2 linked regions of the Methylomagnum ishizawai genome follow. The protein of the gene in region 2 interacts with the protein of the main gene of each other region in a pairwise test. Links are inferred from orthologs where the notes say so. Each region holds a gene or a part of one and is shown on either strand. Other genes may lie near its edges.

Region 1 (7,544 bases), 3.9 Mb from region 2 along the record:
GGGTTGTCGGTGGGATGCGAATTGTCACCTTGACATGGGTTAACATGCGGTAAAATTGCGTGATGGATCGCAGAATCGTCGTGGTATTTTTGATAGGGCGATGGCTGGGGAAGGGCGATGCCGCCGCCAATAGCCGTCGCTGTGGCGGCGGGATGTACCGTGGTTTGATTCTTGCCTTATTTTGCCGGACGCTCTTGCTGGATTGCGGGTCGGCGGGTGCCAACGAACTGGCCGACACCGTCGCCAAGGTCAAACCCTCCATCGTCGGCATCGGCACCTACCAACACACGCGGACGCCGCCCGCCGTGTTCCGGGGCACCGGCTTCGTGGTGACCGATGGCCTGCATGTGCTGACCAACGCCCACGTCCTGCCCGCGACGGTGGACCCGGCCAAATTCGAGAGCTTGGCGGTGTTCGCGGCCGATGGCAAGGGGCAGAACGCCCGGCAGGCGGCGGTGGTCGCCGTGGACCCGGATCATGATACGGCGTTGTTGCGGATCGGGGGAACGCCTTTGCCGGCGTTGCGGTTCGGCGATGGTGGCAAGGTGCGGGAAGGCGAGGAATATGCGTTCACGGGCTTTCCCATCGGCGTGGTGTTGGGTTTGTACCCCGTGACCCACCGGGGCATTGTGTCGGCCATCAGCCCTATCGCCATTCCCCAGCTCAACGCCAAGAGCCTTGATCCCAAAATGGTCCACCGTTTGACGACGCCCTATGAGATATTCCAATTGGACGCGACCGCCTATCCTGGAAACAGCGGTAGTCCTCTTTACAGTATCAAAACCGGCGAGGTAGTGGGTATTCTCAACAAGGTGTTCGTGCAGGAATCCAAGGAAAACCTGCTCGAAAGACCCAGCGGTATCAGTTATGCCATACCGATTAAGTATGCCGTTGATTTGATTGCAAAATAGATGTTTGTTTTGGCCGGCGCCCTTGCTGGGAGGTTGACCCCGATGCCGTCATTGGATACAAAGGCGTCCGGGTTCGGCCCGGCGCGGGGGAGCAGTCCCAAAACCCGTCGACAGGGGGCCATGCTTGGGTTTTTCGGCCCATGTTGTAACCGTATAGCACCGACTTATACCGCGCTATCCGCGCGTTGTCCAACTTGCCTATGAGAGGTTAGGGTTATGTCCGATGAAAACAAAAAGGCGGGGGTATTCGCCGAGCGGCGTGAGCGATCCACAGGGTTGAATTCGACCGCGGTGCCGGATTTCACCAAGCGGCGTTTGGTCCGGGGCGCGGTGGCGGGAGCGCCCGTGTTGCTGACTTTGCGCAGTGGCGCATTGGCGGCGGAATCCTGTAGTGGGGTTCAATCGGCGGGTATCAATACGGCGAATGTCACGGGTGGCAGTGGTACGATCCAGGCCGCGATCCAGGCCGGTACGGGCAGCCCGCCCTATACGCCCGCCCAAGGGGATTACTGCGTCACCCAATATTTCACATGCTCGAACACCAGCAACACCTTTCCGCGTGTGCAGAGCGATCTGCCCTTGGATGTGAATTCTTCCATCGGCGTCGTGACCGAGACCAGTTCGGGTTCCGGTGTCTACCAATGTAAGAATCTTTCGGGGACCCCCTTGAATGGCGCTTTGGCTATCGCGAGTTCGGTCACCAGTTTTTATTGACCGGGGGTGGCGCGGTGCTGGAAGCCGGGGGATCGATGCGGAGAGCGGTATCGGCGGATGAATTGCTATGGCAGGATTGGGGCGACGACTACATCGTCTACCAAGCTTCTTCCGGCGAAACCCATGTTTTCAATCAAACCACCGCCTTGATCTTGGAACGACTCAAACAGGGTCCGGCCTCCTTGGAACAGGTGTTGGTTTGGATCGTGCATTTGCTGGGAATCGAGCCGCAGGAGTTGGCCCTCGACCATTTGCGGATCGCCGCCAAGCGTTTGGATGAGCTGGGCCTGATCGAGTGGGTGGAACCGGCCCCGGCCCCTCCATGACCGTAGGCGGTTTGCCAGTGCCGACCGTGGCATCCTTGCTGGGCGGCGCGGGGTTGGCGGTTCGGATCGGACCTTTCAATATCAGAATCCGGGCGGTGCCGACGCGGTTGGCGGCGACCCTCCACCACCTCTATGGGCTGTATCCCCTGGCGCGGCCCGATGACTTCACCGATATCCACGTCGAGATCGCCTGGACCCACGCCTTGCGCCGCTGGATCCGCCCCCAGGTGTTGTTCCTGGTCGATGGCCGCCCCCCCTTCGCTCCGCATCCCGCCGAACACGCTTTTCCCGCCTTGGAATGGGGTATCAATTGGTGTGTGGCCACCCGCGCCCATCATTTCCTGATGCTGCATTCCGCCGTGGTCGAGCGCGGCGGTCACGCGATGTTGTTTCCCGCCGCGCCGGGTCACGGCAAATCCACCCTGTGCGCCGCGCTCATCCATTCCGGCTGGCGTTTGCTGTCCGACGAGTTCGGCTTGGTCAGGCCGGAGGACGGCCTGTTGCTGCCGATGCCGCGCTTGATCCCGCTCAAAAACGAGTCCATCGCGGTGCTGCGGCGGTTCCGGCCCGAAGCTGTGATCGGTCCTTCCTTCCACGGCACGCGCAAGGGCACCGTGGCCCATGTCCGGCCCCCGGAGGACAGCATCCGCCGCGCCGGCGAACCCGCCCGCGCCCGCTGGTTGGTGTTTCCGCGCTGGGCGGCGGGCGCAACGCTCCGCCTCGATCCCTTGCCGAAAAGCCAAGCCTTCCTCATGGTCGCCACCAACGCTTTCAATTACGAGGTGCTGGACGAAACCGCCTTCCGGCTGGTGGCGGAGATGGTGGACGCCTGCGATTGCTATGCGCTGGTCTATTCCGACCTCGACGAGGCCATGGCCCGTCTCGACGCCTTGTGCCGCGACGCCCATGGCTAGCGGCGCGGAACCGACCCAAAAGGCGCGGAGCCTGTTGCTGGCGGCCCTGCGCGATCCTGGCGGTTTGCCCGCGCGGTCGGCCAAGGAGTGGGAGTTGCTGGTGCGCCTCGCCCGCTCCGTCCGCTTGCTCGGGCGCTTGGAGGCCGATTTGGCGCGGATGGGCCTGCTCGGCGTGATCCCCCGCCCGGCGGCGGATCATTTGACGGCGGCCCGCCGTGTGATCGAACACCGCAACCGCTTGGTGGCCTGGGAAATCGACCGCATCCTGTGGGCGCTGAAGGGCTGCGAAGTACCCCTGATCCTGCTCAAGGGTTCGGCTTATCTGCTGGCCGGTTTGCCGCCGGCCCGGGGCCGGATTTTCGCCGATGTGGATTTGCTGGTACCGGAAACCGGGATCGGTGAAATCGAATCCCGCTTGACCGGGCGCGGCTGGTTCCAGCTCAAGCTCGACCCCTACGACGACCGTTATTACCGCCTGTTGATGCACGAGGTGCCGCCGTTGCGCCATCGCGAGCGCGGCACCGAGATCGATATCCACCACCGCATCCTGCCGCGCAGCAGCCGCCTCCCGTCCGAACCCGCGCCCTTGTTCGCCGCGGCCCGGCCCCTCGGCGAGGGTCGCCTCCACATCCTCGCGCCCATCGACATGGTGCTGCATTCGCTGGTGCATTTGTTCCTGGAGGGCGATCCGCAAGAAGGCTTGCGGCTGCGGGATTTGCTGGATACCCACGATCTGCTATGCCATTTCGGCGCGGTGCCTGGCTTCTGGGAGGACTTGCTGCCCAGGGCGCGGTTGTTGGGTTTGGAGCGGCCCTTGTACTACGGGCTGTGTTTCGCCCGGCGTTTCTTCGCCACCCCGGTGCCGCCGGAGGTGGTCCGCGCCGTCGAGGCCGTGGCCCCGCCCCAGCCCTTGGGCGGGTTGATGGATTATCTGTTCGGTTTCGCCTTGTTGCCGGACCATCCCGATCATCCTAGCCGCCGCGCGGCGGTGGCCCGTTGGCTGATCTATGTCCGCGCCCATTGGTTCCGCATGCCCACCGCCACCCTCGCCAGTCATTTGGCCTACAAGGCTTCCCTGAGGCTGCGCGGGGTCCGCAAGCGGGTCGATCTGACCCGGTTGGATTTGCGCCAGCAGTGAGGGCCGGGGGTGTTTCCCGGCGCGGAAAATCCGGTTAGAGTGGATAGCAGGCCCGCGCCGGAACCTCTGGCCCCGGCGCGGCTCCAGGCGCTTGCCTCGACCCAACTCCTAAGAGAATCCCCGACACCCGCATGACCACAGAGCAATTGCTTCAACTCGTATTATTCGCGCTGGACGACGGCAAGGGCCGCGACATCAAGATCATCGATGTGCGCGGCAAGACCAATATCGCCGATTTCATGGTGATCGCCAGCGGCACTTCGGAACGCCATGTGAAATCCCTCGCGGGCCATGTCGTCGAGGAAGCCAAGAAGAACGAAACCCAGCCCATCGGCGTGGAGGGCGAGAACGTCGGGGAATGGGTATTGGTCGATCTCGGCGACGTGGTCGTCCATGTGATGAAGCCCCAGACCCGCGAGTTCTATCAGCTCGAAAAATTCTGGTACGGCGATTATCCGGCGGCGGTACATTGAACGCCGCCCGCGTCCGGGAACCCCGCGCGGCACCCGGACCGGGCGGAAGCCTTCTCCTTCTCCCCCCTCCCGGCCCCCCCTGAGCGATGCTGCCCGAGTACCACCGGCAATCGGCTTCCCTGCGTGCCCGTTTGATCCTGCCCGCCACCCTGGTGCTGCTGGTGACCGTCATCGGTACCCTGGGCTATGCCTGGCTGGGCCGGGAACAGGGCGCGACCCTGCTCGACGCCTTGTTCATGACCGTCATCACCATCACCACCATCGGCTATGGGGAGGTGATCCGGCTGGACGCGGCGGGCCGCATCTTCACCATGGGCATTGCCATCACCGGCATCGGCAGTCTGTTCTACAGCCTCACGGTCATCATGGACAACCTGGTCGGCAGCCGCCTGCTCGACCCCTTCGGAGAGAAAAAAATGCAGCGCGAGGTGCGGAAGCTCAAGGACCACATCATCATCGCCGGGCTGGGCCGGGTGGGGAAACAGGCCGCCGCCGAGTTGGAAGAATCCAAGGTGCCGTTCATCATCGTCGATCCCAGGCCGGAGGTGCATGGTTACGCGGTGCAGCGCGATTATCTGTCGATGCAGGGCGACGCCAGCGACGACGCGGTGTTGGAACAGGCCGGCATCTACCGGGCCAAGGGTTTGATCGTGACCAGCGGCGACGACGCCAGCAACCTGTATATCGTGCTGTCGGCGCGGGTGTTGCGGCCCGATTTGTTCATCGTGTCGCGGGCGGTGGATGAATCCAGCGTGTCCAAGCTGATCCGGGCCGGGGCCAACCGCGCCATCAGTCCCTACGCCATCGGCGGGCGGCGCCTGGCGCATTTGATCCTCAGCCCGACCGTGATCGATTTCTTCGATACCGTGATCCGCAAGGGCGAGGAAAGCATCAACCTGGAGGGGATCGAGGTCCGCGGCGATGCCCGGGCGGTGGGCCAGAGCCTCGCCGGGTTGAAGCTCCGGGAAAAGACCGGGGCGTCGGTCCTGGTGGTGATGCGCGGCAACCGGGTGTTGCCCAATCCCGAGCCGGAATTAGTGTTGCACCCCGGCGACCGCTTGCTGGCCTTGGGCACGGTCGAGCAATTGGACCGGCTCGAAGCCTTGGTCGGGGAGTGAGCTTCCCGGTTTATTCCGCCGCGCCCGGTCCCGCGAATTGATGGGCGGCGACCGGGGTGCCGCCGATGAGATGCTCCTGGATGATGCGCTCGATGACTTCCGGCGTGCAGCCGCGATACCACACGCCTTCCGGGTAGACCACGGCGACCGGCCCCTCCATGCAGACCCGGAGGCAATTGGCCTTGGTGCGGCCGATCCCGCCCGTGTCGTTCAGTCCCAATTCCTTCAGCCGCCGCTTCAGGTAGTCCCAGGATTCCAGCCCGGTTTCCAGGCCGCAGCATTTGGCCTTGTCCGGCCCCGCGCACAGGAAAACGTGGTGTTTGAGTCCTTCCAGGTTCAGGGTTTCCTTCATGGTCCGCAGTTCGGGGGAGAGGGTCGGTTCGCTCATGGTTCGTCTCTTGGGGTGGGGAAATATGCGGTTCAAGGGTGTCCGGGCCAGACGCGCTGGAAACCGTCGCGGTTGGGCATTTTGATCGCGGCCAGGGTCCGGGCGTCGAGCGTGGCCTGTGCGCCGAGCAGGCCGTTGAGGTATAGCAGATAGGCGGTGACGGCGTAGACCTGGGAATCGTTCAGGCTACGCGGGGCGTCGATGGGCATGGCGCGGCGCACGTAGTCGAAGACCGTGGTGGCGTAGGGCCAATAGGCACCGATAGTGCGGTCGGGATGCGGACTGCCGGGCGGCGCGCCCCCGGCCAGTTCCTCGGCGCTGCCGCCCATGCCTTTAAGGCCGTGGCAACCGGCGCAGTGGCTGTCGTAGAGGGCGTGGCCCTCGGCCACCGTGCCCAGCCCGGTCGGGAGTCCGCCGCCGTCCGGGAAGATGGTGATATCCTGGGCGGCGATGTCTTGCGGGCTGGCGGGGCGGCCCAGGCGCGGGCCTTCGGGCGCGGCCTGGGCCGGGCCGGAGAGCGCCGCCATCGTCAGGAGCGCCGCCAACCGCCTAGGCGTAGACATGGCTGAGGCTCCCGTCGGCGGCCACCGCCCAGGCGACGATGGCGTTGTAGTGGAAATAGCCGTTGTGGCCCCGCGCGTCGATCAGGACCGAGCGTTCCGGTTGGACATAGCCGGTTTCGTCCACGGCCCGGCTTTTCAGCACCAAAGGCTGGCCGTTCCAGCGCCAGGGCAGGCGGAAGCGGGTAAAGCATTGCGCTAGCACCGGCTCCTGCAACGCGGCCTCGGCCCAACTCTTGCCCCCGTCGGCGGAGACTTCCACCCGTTTGATCTTGCCGCGTCCGCTCCAGGCCAGCCCGCTGATTTGATACAGCCCCGGCCCCCGCAGCCTGTGGCCGGGCGAGGGATGGGTGATGAAGGATTTCGCCTCCATGATGAAGCTGAATTGCCGGGCGATGCCCGAGGGTTGCGGTTCGGTGTACTGGGCGGTTTCGTTGCGGGCCATGGCCGGTTCTTGCGCGGCTTGCAGGCGGCGTAGCCATTTGACGTTCAGCACCGCTTCCCAGCCGGGCAGGATGATCCTCATGGGATAGCCGTTCTCCGGGCGCAGGCGCTCGCCGTTCTGGTAGAGGGCGACCAGGGCGTCGTCCAGGGCTTTTTCCACCGGGATGCTCATGTTCAACGCGTCGGCGTCGGCCCCTTCGGCGATCAGCCAGCGGGCCTGGGGCAGGAGTCCGGTTTCGTTCAGCAGGGTCGCCAAAGGTACGCCGGTCCATTCGCTGCATGAGGCCAACCCGTGGAAATAACCCGCCGGGGTCTGGATCGGCTCCGCGTGCCAGCCCGCGTTGCTGTTGCCGCCGCATTCGACGAAGCACAACCGCGACACCAAGGGATAGCGCAGCAAATCGTCCACGCCGAAGCTCAGGGGGTTTTTGACCAGGCCGTGGATCAGCAGGCGGTGTTGGTCCGGGTCGATGCGCGGCACGCCGTTGTGGTGGCGCTCGAAATGCAGGCCGTTGGGCGTGACGATGCCCTCCAACTTGTGCAGCGGGGTCCAGGAAA
Region 2 (6,726 bases):
CCATCAAGGTGGAAACCTACGGCACCCAGAACCACTCCTTCACCCTGGCGGGCTTCAAGGAGCGCTACCACGAGAATTTCGGCCACGCTTTTTAGGCCATTTGCGCCGCTGGATACGGGCGGACGCGGGCGACGGGGCTTTGCGGCCCCGGCCCGTGGCTTCGTGCAAGAGCAGGGCGCAGAGGATCAATCCCGTGCCCTGCATCACCCTCCAGCCCACCGGCTCGCCATCGATGGCATGGCCCACCCACAGCGACAGGACCGGCGTCATCAGGGTAATCAAGGCCACGCGGGTGGCGGGCAGATGCTTGAGGATGTAGAAGTACAGGGCGAAACCGATCGTCGTCGCCACCGTGCCCAGGTACAAGATGGCGAGCAGACTGGGCCAGGGCAGGGCCTCCGGCCAGCGGCCATCGGCCAAAGCCCAGGTCAGGAGATAGGCGGGTACGGCCAGCGCGAGGCTGCCGCCCAGCAAGGACAGGGTGGGAATCCGCGCGTCGATGCGCTTGAGCCACACCGAACACAGCGCTTGCAGGAAGGATGCCAGCAACACCCCGCCGATCCCCAGTTCCGCCTCCGGCCCGAAAGCCAGCGCCGAATCGAACATCACCGCCAAGCCCCCGAGCCCCAGGCCGTAGGCTAGCAATTGCCCCGGCGTCAAGCCATGGTCTTTCAGCCACAGCGCTGCCATCAACGCGGTCAGCAAGGGCGTCAGCCCGAACACCACCGAAATCCAGCCCGAGGGGATGAACTGCGAAGACCAATAGGTCGCCAGCATCGCGCCGTAGATTTGCGTGGCCCCGGCGGCATAGGCCCACAGCGCCTTGCGGTGCGCGGGCAGGCGGTGGCGCAGGACCAGCGCCGCCAGCAGCACACACAGGAAACCGATGCCCATCCGGGCCGTGACGCCGAACAGATAGCCCGGCCCTTGCCCGCTCCATTTGATGGCGAGCGGCGTGGTGGACCAGAGCAGGATGACGCTGAGGTAGGCGGCGGTGAGGTGCGGGCGGGACGGGGTGGTAGATGCGGTTTCCACCCTAACGATCCACCGCCGCCGCCAAGGCCGCGAGCGCCGCCGCATCGGCCAGCCGGTGTTCATAACCCACAGTGACGAGGGCGGTTTCCGGGACGAGGCCGCTATTCGCGAGCAATTCTAGGGTGTCGGCGTAGGGGATGACCTCGTCGGCCAAGGCGTGCAGGATCAGCGTGCCGGGTTTCACGGTGTGGGCCGTGCCCCAGCGTTTCCAGGCCGGGCACAGCAGGACCAGGGGAATTTCCCCGGCCCGGAGGTTCATCGCCAGCGCCCCGCCCCGGCTGGAACCCACGATCAGCGCGGGCCGGTGTTGTTCCAGCGCGGTTTGGGCGATACGCAGGGCAAGGTCGAAATCGTCGTGGGGCAGGGCCGGTTCGATGAGTTCGTGGCCCAGCGCTTGGAGATGGCTGGGCTTGACGCCGCCGGGCACCGATTGCCAGCCGTGCAGGTAGAGGATTTTCATTGGGACAGCCTCGCTGGGGGCAAAGGCCGGGATTATCGGTGGTGCCGCCGCGTTCGGCCAGGGTGTTTTCGATGTCGTAAGGCTAACCCTCGACTTCCCGGCAAGCCCGGTACAAATCCTTCCATTCCGACCGTTCCTTCACCACGGTTTCCAGGTATTCCTTCCACACCAAGGCGTCCTGCACCGGGTCTTTGATGATGGCCCCGGTGAGCCCCGCCGCCACGTCCGCCGCCCGCAGCACGCCGTCGCCGAAATGCCCGGCCAAGGCCATGCCGCTGTTGATGACCGAAATCGCCTCCGCCGTGCTGAGGGTGGCGCTGGGGGATTTCAGCTTGGTTTTGCCGTCCTCGGTCTGGCCGTTCCTGAGTTCGCGGAAGATTTGCACCACGCGGCGCACTTCCTTGAGCGCGGGCGGTTCGGTGGGCAGTTCCAGGGCGCGGCCCAGTTCCGCCACCCGCTTGGTGACGATGGCGACTTCCTCGTCCTCGCTGGCCGGGGTCGGCAGGATCACCGTATTGAAACGGCGCTTCAAGGCACTGGACAGTTCGTTCACGCCCTTGTCGCGGTTGTTGGCGGTGGCGATGACGTTGAAGCCGCGCACCGCCTGTACTTCGCTCCCGAGTTCGGGGATGGGCAGGGTTTTCTCGGACAGCATGGTGATGAGGGTGTCCTGCACATCGGCGGGGATGCGGGTCAATTCCTCGATGCGGGCGATGCGCCCGGTTTCCATGGCCCGCATCAAGGGGCTTTGCACCAGGGCTTGCGGCGACGGCCCTTCGGCCAGCAGGCGGGCGTAGTTCCAGCCGTAGCGCATTTGTTCTTCGCTGGTGCCCGCCGTGCCCTGGATCAACAGGGTGGAATTGCCGGCGATGGCGGCGGCGAGATGCTCCGACACCCAGGATTTGGCCGTGCCCGGCACCCCGAACAACAGCAGGGCGCGGTCGGTGGCGAGGGTCGAGACCGCGATTTCGATGATGCGGCGCTGGCCGATGTATTTGGGCGCGATCTCGAAGCCGTTGTCGAGCTTGCCGCCCAGCAGATAGGTCGAGACCGCCCAGGGCGAGAGTTCCCAGTTGGGCGGGCGCTGGCGGGTATCGACGCGGCGCAGTTGGTCCAGTTCCTCGGCGTATTGGTGTTCGGCGTGCTGGCGCAGGATTTCGCTCATGGATCGGCACTCGCTAATAAGGGATGTTGATGCAGCAGGGCGCGGCGTTCCAAAACGGCATGGAACCGCGCCACGGTTTCGGTCAGGGAGGGATGGACATCCTTACAGTCCAGGGGCCGGGTGGCTTCGATGGTCTCGAATAATTCGGGCGGGATCAGGCAGGCGAATTGCGGCAGGGTTTCGCGCAGCCGGTAATCCCAGGTGGCTTCGCGCCGCGCCAGATAATCCGCCACCTGCCCCAGCGCGGCCTGGGCGAATTCGGCGGACACCGCCCCGCTATCCAGCGGCAGGGATTCGCAGGCCAAGGCCAGGCCGGCTCCTGCGTTCTCGCGGGCCATGAGGTCGAGCCAGAGGTGTTCGCAGGCGTGCGGCGGCAGGTGGCGCAGGAAGCGGCGGTAATCGTAGTGGACACCCTTGGGCGGTTTACGGGCGAGGAAGGCTTCCAGCCAGAGCGCGGCGGCGCTGGTTTCCGCCGCGTCCAGCCAGCCGCGCCAGAGGGCGTTGCGCCATTCGCTTTTGAGTCCCCATTCCAATATGTCCGCCGCCGTGAGTTCCAGGCGGGTTTCCCACCAGGCCAGCGGGGTATTCCGGGTCAATTGGTACAGCCACCACGCCCGTTGGCCCAGGGCTTCGCCTTTGGGCGGGGATTCTTCCAGGGCGTCGGCTTTCCAGTCGAGGCCGGAGGTTTCCGGGGGTTCCACCGTCCACACCGTCCGCAGTAGCTTCCGGGTCTGGCCTAGGCAGGCATCCAGCCGCGCCGCCATGCGCCGGGCGTAGGCGCTGTCGGGTAGCCGCACCAGCAAGGCGGCGGCGGCGATGCGGACTTCCTTGGCGCGGTCCTTCAAGGTGGTTTCCAAGGTGGCTTCGTCGTCCGGGCCGAGTCCTACCGCCAGTTCCATGAGCAGGGCGGCGCGTTCCTTGGCCCCCAATTCCGGCAAGGCTTGGAGATAGAGTTCGCGGCCCCGGCCCGGATCGTCGGATCGGCAGTGGCGGAGATAGGCGGCGCGTTGCTCCAGGGTGCCGGTTTCCCAGAGGGCGATATCCCTATCCGGGCCGACGGGACCGACGGCATAGGCCCAAGCGGGGTTCAGTCCCGCCAACCATGGGCCGCGCTGGCCGAGCGTGGCCTGCAAACAGGGACGCAAGGCGCGGTTGCGGCGACCGAGTTCCAACACCTCTGGCAATAGGCGCTCCGGCCAGCGCGCACCGGCCCCGGCCAAGCGGCGCAGGGCCTCGGCCTGCAAGCGTTCAGGACCGTCGGCCAGGATCGCGGCCAAGGCGGCGGCGAGCGGCGGGTCTTGGGCGGCGGGTAGGGTTTCGGGTGGGCAGGGTGGCGCACTGTTCCGTCCGTGCGTGGGCGGACAATAACCGGCGGCACCGCACACCGCCAGCACCCCGGCGACACCGAGCAAGGCCGAGGCCGGGTCGGTCCGTTGTTGGATTAATTCATGTAGGGTCGCGCCCACCGCGCCCCCGGTGTCGGGCCAGACCGGCGCTTGCCGCGCCACGCCGACCACGGCTTGCGCCGCCAAGGTTTCCAAGCCAGACATCAGCGCTGTCCTCCACTCCAAACCAAGTCCGGTGCCCAGGCGCTCAGGGGCAGCAGTTTTTCGCCGTCCCATTCGCCGAATACCCCCATGGGCATCCCCCCGGACAAGGCCAGCCAGCGCCAACCCTCGTCATCCGCCAAGGCTACGGGTAGGCGTCCGCCCTCTGCCGTATATAAAGCCCATCCGTTGTCATCGAACCCCGGCACGGCGGCGGGTACCGCCAATGGCCAAGGGCTTTGCCAGGGATTGGCGGCGATGCCTTCCGCCAACGTGGTCCATTCGTCTTCGAGGGTTTGTGCCGGGACGCGGGCGGAGCCTTCGGCTTCCGGTCCCGCAACGATCAAAGCGCGGCTGGGCCGGGAACCGGGATAATAGGCCAGGGTCAGGCGCAAGGCCGAGCCGACTAGGAAAGGCTGGGCGAACACCGGATTGCCATGGGCGAAATCCAACAGCAAGGCGCGGCGTCCCGTTTCCCGCCCGCGCAACCAGACCCGCCGCTCCCACAGCCGTTCGTTTTCCTCGATCTGGCAACCCAGCACATCCCACAGGTCGGTACAGCGCTCGCCCTGGGCCAGCACTTCATCCTTGTCCAAGGGCCAGCCCAGCGCGGCGCGGACATCGGCCTGGACCGGGGGCGGCAAGTCGGCGAAGCGGTCGAAAGCATCCAACAACAGGGCGAGCCGACCCATCGCGGCCAGGAGCCGTGTGGGCCAATCGCCGCCAGTCCCGGCGATTTCGCCGAGCTTCCGCACCCGGAAGGCGAGGCCGGGGGCTTGGGCATCGACCATCCGCGCCGCCAAGGCCCGCCAATCGGTCTTGGGATCGGCCAGATTGCCGATGCCTTGCCGGACTTGATCTTCCAGCCAGCGCCGCAATTCCGCAGCCCCCGCCGCCATGCGTTCCAGGCGCTTGGTTTCGCGTTTGGCGGTGGTGGCCGGATCGGCGGCTGGGGTGGTGGCGGGTTCCGTTGCCTGGGCTTTTTTCTCTTCTTGCCGCGCTGCCCGTTGTTGGCGGGAAGCCAGCCATTCCGCCACCCAGGCCGGTGGCTCGGCGGTGGCGATGGCGTCGGGTTTGCGGGCTTGCAGTAGCAGCAAGGCCAAGCCGTGCTTGCAGGGGAATTTGCGGCTGGGGCAGGTGCAGCGGAAGACGGGCCCGCCGCCCAGGTCGATTTGCACTTGATAGGGTTTGGAACCGCTGCCCTGGCATTCGCCCCATAGGGCGTTCCCGGATTGGCCCAGCGTGGGCCATTTGGCGGGCATGGCCAAACCTTGTCCGGCTTTGGCCGAGGCGGCGTCGGGGGCGAGTTGCAGGACTTGTTCGGGGGTCAACAACATGTTCCGCGCTCATGGGGTGGAAGATTATCGCCGGTTTCCAAGCGGAACTTGGAAGCCGACGATAGGCAAGCCTACCGGGCCTGTGGCTTTCTTGCCAGCACGGTTAGACGCTATGGCGCCACCTGGTCCACCGTCACCGCGTAGTGGCCGTCGTTCTCCGGGGCGAGCGGTGCGGTCTGGCCCTGGAGATCGCCGGGGCTGGGCGTGGGCTTGCCGCTTTTGGAAATCCGCGCCCCAATCACCACCTGCTCGAACGACGATAGATTCATACCCTGCATCATGGCCATGGAATCGTCCAGCACCACCTCCAGCGGCAAATCCCCGGCCCGCTTTTTGACCACGGCCAGCGGCATGGGCGGGCCTTGGGCGGCGCGGGCGAACACGAACAAGGCATCGTCCGGCGCGGCCCGCTCCTTGAAACCTTCGGCCAGCTTGACCTGGACATGGATGCGCTTGCCGGGCGCTGGGGTCTGGGTGGGCGGAGCGGTTGCGGCGGGGGTGGGCAAGCCCTGGACCTCGGCCAGATAGCGGTCGATTTGGCGGGCTTCCTCGCTTTGCGGCGGGAATTGGGCCTTGAGCCGGGTCCAGTAGTCCACGGCTTTGGGGATGTCTTTGCGCTGGGCGGCGGCGATGCCCGCCATCCATAACGCGCCCTTGTGCTGGGGGTCTTGCTTCAGTACCGCCTCGACCAACTCGGTCGGCTTGCCTTCCAGCACGCCTTGGCTGGCCCCGGCCAGGGCTTCGGCGTAATAGGCTTTGAGGTCGAGGTTGTCGGGGGCCAGCTTCATGGCGTACTCGAAGGCCGTGACGGCCTTGTCGGGCTGGTTCACGATCAACAGCGAGCGGCCCAACATGGTCCAGCCTTCCAGGTCGTTGGGATTCTGCTTGAGCCGCTCGGCCAGGCGCTGGATGCTGTCTTCCAGGCCGGGCGGGGTATTGGGCTGGGCTTGGGCCTGCATCTGGGCCGGGGCCAGTCCCAGCAAATCGGGCCGTCCCAGCGAGAAATACGCCAGCAAGCCGACCAAAGGCAAGGCGATCAGCGTCACCGCCAACGCGAGGCGCCCGCCTTGGGCTTCCGCCGGGGCGTGGGGGTGTCCCGCCATTTCCAAATCGTCCAACAGGCTGCGTTCCGATTCGGCATCCAGCTTGCGCCAATCCTCGGCGTCGGCGGTTTCCCGCGCC

Evidence for each region.
Region 1: the proteins of B9N93_RS20720 (region 2) and rsfS interact in binary tests that used the Escherichia coli proteins (3 or more experiments, as listed by UniProt). The link is inferred for Methylomagnum ishizawai from one-to-one orthologs.

What each region holds. Positions count from the first base shown.
Region 1 is NZ_FXAM01000001.1:690,065-697,608, forward strand. What follows is about bases 2,925-5,805. They hold rsfS (ribosome silencing factor), read left to right. Parts: upstream 2,925-4,134; coding sequence 4,135-4,476; downstream 4,477-5,805. Other genes in these bases: B9N93_RS03065 (nucleotidyltransferase domain-containing protein), read left to right, coding at 2,925-4,003; B9N93_RS03075 (potassium channel family protein), read left to right, coding at 4,563-5,594; B9N93_RS03080 ((2Fe-2S) ferredoxin domain-containing protein), read right to left, coding at 5,605-5,805. Also shown: B9N93_RS03045 (S1C family serine protease), read left to right, coding at 63-911; B9N93_RS03050 (hypothetical protein), read left to right, coding at 1,128-1,625; B9N93_RS03055 (HPr-rel-A system PqqD family peptide chaperone), read left to right, coding at 1,661-1,951; B9N93_RS03060 (HprK-related kinase A), read left to right, coding at 1,948-2,865; more of B9N93_RS03065, read left to right, coding at 2,858-2,924; more of B9N93_RS03080, read right to left, coding at 5,806-5,982; B9N93_RS03085 (c-type cytochrome), read right to left, coding at 6,015-6,545; soxC (sulfite dehydrogenase), read right to left, coding at 6,532-7,544. UniProt on the Escherichia coli protein: Functions as a ribosomal silencing factor. Interacts with ribosomal protein uL14 (rplN), blocking formation of intersubunit bridge B8.
Region 2 is NZ_FXAM01000001.1:4,596,690-4,603,415, reverse strand. Bases 620-3,618 are described here. They hold B9N93_RS20720 (ATP-binding protein), read right to left. Parts: upstream 2,661-3,618; coding sequence 1,578-2,660; downstream 620-1,577. Other genes in these bases: B9N93_RS20715 (DUF5691 domain-containing protein), read right to left, coding at 2,657-3,618; B9N93_RS20725 (YqiA/YcfP family alpha/beta fold hydrolase), read right to left, coding at 1,037-1,495; B9N93_RS20730 (DMT family transporter), read right to left, coding at 620-1,035. Also shown: B9N93_RS20735 (carbohydrate kinase family protein), read left to right, coding at 1-95; more of B9N93_RS20730, read right to left, coding at 55-619; more of B9N93_RS20715, read right to left, coding at 3,619-4,210; B9N93_RS20710 (SWIM zinc finger family protein), read right to left, coding at 4,210-5,544; c-type cytochrome biogenesis protein CcmI, read right to left, coding at 5,655-6,726.